One region of the Psychrobacillus sp. FSL K6-1464 genome, then DNA from elsewhere that is predicted to be linked to it. Evidence: a T-box and tRNA genes for the amino acid it is inferred to sense, from the RefSeq annotation. Region 1 holds a T-box; the other holds one or more tRNA genes.
What was found. The T-box of region 1 lies ahead of tyrS (tyrosine--tRNA ligase). A T-box ahead of a tRNA ligase gene usually reads a tRNA of that ligase, here a tRNA-Tyr.

Region 1 (2,467 bases):
TCTCTTAAAATTTCTTTCACTCTATTTTCCACTTCAGCTGTTAACCAAGGATACTTGTCTTCAGGAAGTGTTTCTGGCTCTCTAAAATCTTTCGTAATATCGTAGCTAACAGCATTCTTATATTCCTCATCCGTAATATAACCAGTTTCATTCATTCGGAATAAAACAATTTTCATCCGTTCAATCCCAAGTTGGAGAGCTTCTCCTTCTTTTATCTCTCCACCTTGTCTAAAAGGAGTATAAGCAAATGGAGCTTGGGGAATACCAGCTATGTAGGCTGCTTGTGGTAAGGTCAGATCTTTTGCTTTTACATTGAATATTCCATTCGCCGCTGTTTCAATTCCAGCGATGTTTCGTCCATTTGAATTTCGGCCGTAGGGGATTATATTCAAATATGCTTCTAATATTTCTTCTTTGTTCATGAAGTGTTCTAAGCGCATAGCTAATAGTATTTCTTTTGCTTTACGTTCATAAGAAACCTCATTGGTTAAAATTTGGTTTTTGATTAATTGTTGAGTTAATGTAGAACCACCAGTTTGTGTATCAGAGTTAGATACATCTTGAAGCAATCCACGGAAAATTGCTTTAGGAACAATTCCCTTATGTACTTCAAAGTATTCATCTTCCGTCGCTAAAACTGCATCTATTACATAAGGAGAAACCTCTGATAGATTTGTTTCCGTTCTTTCTAAATCAGTGCGTAGTTTACCTAAATACACGTCTCCGGCAAAGTAAACTTCCGATGTCTCTTCATAGTTAAAGACAGCACTGCGCATTTCATCTTTACCACGAAGTGGTTCTTCTTTTACCAATGAAGCAAAATATCCTGCGCCTACAGATAAACCGAATACTCCGAGTGTCAGAATACCCACCATAAGAAGTAAACTTAAATTCCAGATGACACTAGAAGAGACTCTTAATCCCTTAGCCCATTTAGTAGACTCCCACATATCAATTTTTTCTTTGTATCTCTGTATATTTTCTTGCCATTTCTTCATTCAGTTCTCGCCCCCTAAATCTTGAATTATTATACCATAAGCCTAATTGTTAGACGATAGTTATTGACATACAATGTAGATTAGGTAAAATAGATATATATTTTAACGAAGAAAAGTCCGAAGTAGTAATTATACATACTGTGAAGAGAGCTAGCGGTTGGTGAGAGCTAGTCAGTGTATTATGCGAATTACAGGCTTGGAGTTAAACGTACTCACAACGATACGGTGATTGAAGCGGAGGGAATAATTCCTTCAAGCTGGGTGGTACCGCGCTAATTGATTAAGCGTCCCTGCATGATTTTTTATCATGTGGGGACTTTTTTATTTTAAGGAGGCAATATTAATGACGAATTTATTGGATGATTTAGCTTGGAGAGGTCTTCTATACCAACAAACCGATGCTGAGGGCATGGAACAGCTTCTTAGTAAGGAAAAAGTATCATTATACTGTGGAGTAGATCCTACAGCAGATAGCATGCATATAGGACATATTGTGCCGCTTCTTACTTTAAGACGTTTCCAAATGCATGGACATAGACCAATTCTTTTAGTTGGTGGTGCAACTGGAATGATAGGGGATCCCTCTGGTCGTTCAGAAGAACGCCAATTACAAACAACAGAGCAGATTGATTTGAATGTTCAAGGTATTAAAAAACAAATGGAGCAAATTTTTGATTTCAATACCGATAATGGTGCACAAATGGTGAATAACAGAGATTGGATCGGCTCTATGGATGTTATTGAATTCCTGAGAGATTTTGGAAAACTAATTAACATTAACTATATGCTGGGAAAAGACTCTATCTCTTCACGTTTAGACACAGGACTTTCTTTTACTGAGTTTGCCTATACGCTAATTCAGGGAATTGATTTTAATCATCTATACGATCATTTTGGGTGCCGAGTTCAAGTAGGGGGTTCTGACCAATGGGGAAATATTACTACTGGTTTAGAGGTAATTCGTAAAACACATGATGACAATACAAAGGCTTTCGGTATTACTATACCATTAGTAACGAAAGCTGATGGGACCAAATTTGGTAAGTCTGCATCAGGTTCTGTTTGGTTGGATGCGAAGAAAACATCCCCATACGAGTTTTATCAGTTCTGGATTAATACAGCAGATTCAGATGTTATTAAATACTTGAAAATCTTCACCTTCTTGGAACGTAAAGAAATTGAAGCTTTAGAAGTTACCGTTGAAAACGAAGCCCATTTAAGAAAAGCACAAGCAACTTTAGCAGAGGAAATGACTCGTCTGATCCACGGACAAGAAGCATTGGATCAAGCAATTCGAATTTCACAAGCATTATTTAGTGGCAATTTGAAAGCCTTAACTGCATCAGAAATGAAAGATGCATTTAAAGATGTACCTTCTGTCGAGATGACAAAAGATGAAAAATCTATTGTTGACTTCATAGTTGAGGCTACGGTGTCACCATCTAAGCGCCAGGGACGAGAAGATGTAA
Region 2 (2,467 bases), 1.0 Mb from region 1:
TTGGGCTGTTCGCCCATTAAAGCGGTACGCGAGCTGGGTTCAGAACGTCGTGAGACAGTTCGGTCCCTATCCGTCGTGGGCGTAGGAAATTTGAGAGGAGCTGTCCTTAGTACGAGAGGACCGGGATGGACACACCGCTGGTGTACCAGTTGTTCTGCCAAGAGCATCGCTGGGTAGCTATGTGTGGACGGGATAAGTGCTGAAAGCATCTAAGCACGAAGCCCCCCTCAAGATGAGATTTCCCATTACGCAAGTAAGTAAGATCCCTCAAAGACGATGAGGTAGATAGGTTCGGGGTGGAAGCGTGGCGACACGTGCAGCTGACGAATACTAATCGATCGAGGACTTAACCAAATTTTGTTTAACGTAACAATGTCGTTTATCCAGTTTTGAGTGAACAAGCACTCTATTATGAGGGTTTCAAGATACAAGCAGTGCTAGGAAACAAGTGAGAGAAGGAAGGAACGTACTAACGTACGTGACTGACAGATCGAATGAAGTTGACAACGCAATGCGCCGTATATTGGAAGCCGAATAAGTCTAGTGATGATGGCGAAGAGGTCACACCCGTTCCCATACCGAACACGGAAGTTAAGCTCTTCAGCGCCGATGGTAGTTGGGGGTTTCCCCCTGTGAGAGTAGGACGTCGCTGGGCACCAAAAAGAAGTCGTTACCGAGTTATATCGGTAACGACTTCTTTGTGTTTACAGAATTAAAATAAGCTGCAGGCAGTTACTGAGAAAATAGAGAGGGCTAGAAGCGTAGGTATACGTGAGAAGCGAGCGAGTGTCGCTTACGAAGACTTTAATGCTGCGTGCAAAAAACGTTATTGATAGAGTCGGCAACGACTTTTCGTGCTTTTCTTAAGTAGCTATTAGTGAATACAAACGATTAAAATTTATAAATTCCTGTTTTATTAACATAAAAAAAATCTAAATATATGCTAGTCAAAGATATATTTTAGAGTAACATAAGTTGTTGAAATATACTTTTAATACAGGCTTGAAATTTTAAATAGAGTTGCTATAATTATACTTGTACTTTAAAATAATTAAACGTTCCGAAGTAGCTCAGTGGTAGAGCAATCGACTGTTAATCGATTGGTCGTAGGTTCGAGTCCTACCTTCGGAGCCATTTTTTTGTTTTGCTTCCATAGCTCAGTAGGTAGAGTGCTTCCATGGTAAGGAAGAGGTCACCGGTTCAAATCCGGTTGGAAGCTTCTCATTAATTTATTTTAAGGAAAAAACTTGTCCTAATGTCAGATATATGATATTATAGTTCTTGTCTGGTTTTCATTTAAATAAGAAAATACTTTCAACAGAATGTATAATAGTTTTTCCAGATGGAATGCTATAACGTACTAGATTTTATAAAACCCAGGAGGATTAGCTCAGCTGGGAGAGCATCTGCCTTACAAGCAGAGGGTCGGCGGTTCGAGCCCGTCATCCTCCACCATAATATTTAAATTTAGCTTTGGAGGGGTAGCGAAGTGGCTAAACGCGGCGGACTGTAAATCCGCTCCTTAGGGTTCGGCGGTTCGAATCCGTCCCCCTCCACCAGTTTAATGGGGTATAGCCAAGCGGTAAGGCAATGGATTTTGATTCCATCATGCCCTGGTTCGAATCCAGGTACCCCAGCCAACTTTTTCAAATAGTATTGGGGCCTTAGCTCAGCTGGGAGAGCGCCTGCCTTGCACGCAGGAGGTCAGCGGTTCGATCCCGCTAGGCTCCATAAATATAGTAAAACTCTTTCAACCTAAAGTTGAGAGAGTTTTTTTGTGGGTGAAAATACTTTTCAATATAGTGCATTTTCCTTTATGATGAAATAAAAAGCGAGGTGTACAATTTGACTGAGACACTAACCTATGGGGATGTAACCTTACGTCCATTACTAACTTCAGATAGTGGAGCATTGTGGGAACTGTATGAACCCAAAATTTTTGAATTTATGTTAAATAAAATAGAAAACAAGCAACAGCTAGAAAAGTGGTTGGCAGTTGGTATTCACCAAATGAATGTTGAGGGGACAGCTCTTGCATTTGTAGTAGAAAATACAGAAACAAAAGAAATTATGGGTACCACTCGTATTTATGGAATAGACCAGACAAATTATAGTTGCGAGATAGGCTCTACTTACTATGGGAAACAGTATCAGCGTACACACGTAAATACGACGTGTAAATATTTATTGTTAAAGTATTGCTTTGAGCAAATGGGGACAATTCGTGTTCAGTTTAAAACAGATGAGTTAAATGTATCTTCTCAAAGGGCAATTGAACGAATTGGCGGTGTAAAAGAGGGTATACTGCGAAATGAACGGATACGATCTAATGGTTTTGTTCGAAATGCGGTTGTCTACTCTATTATAGATAGCGAATGGTCGGAAGTGAAATACAAGCTAGTTCAATTAATGAATAAATATTCGTAATTATGCTTGGTTGAGCCAAACACCCTCTAGCATTTACAAT

Region 2: it has a tRNA-Tyr gene. The T-box ahead of tyrS (tyrosine--tRNA ligase) is inferred to sense a tRNA for this amino acid. The anticodon was not compared.

Annotation. Positions count from the first base shown of each region.
Region 1 is NZ_JBBOOP010000001.1:2,471,349-2,473,815, reverse strand. It holds gene MKX39_RS12465 (transglycosylase domain-containing protein) at 1-998, opposite strand, end outside; T-box leader at 1,098-1,293, shown strand; gene tyrS (tyrosine--tRNA ligase) at 1,342-2,467, shown strand, end outside.
Region 2 is NZ_JBBOOP010000001.1:3,489,025-3,491,491, reverse strand. It holds rRNA gene MKX39_RS17770 (23S ribosomal RNA) at 1-354, shown strand, start outside; rRNA gene rrf (5S ribosomal RNA) at 540-655, shown strand; tRNA gene MKX39_RS17760 (tRNA-Asn) at 1,060-1,134, shown strand; tRNA gene MKX39_RS17755 (tRNA-Thr) at 1,147-1,219, shown strand; tRNA gene MKX39_RS17750 (tRNA-Val) at 1,380-1,455, shown strand; tRNA gene MKX39_RS17745 (tRNA-Tyr) at 1,476-1,559, shown strand; tRNA gene MKX39_RS17740 (tRNA-Gln) at 1,566-1,640, shown strand; tRNA gene MKX39_RS17735 (tRNA-Ala) at 1,659-1,731, shown strand; gene MKX39_RS17730 (GNAT family N-acetyltransferase) at 1,837-2,427, shown strand.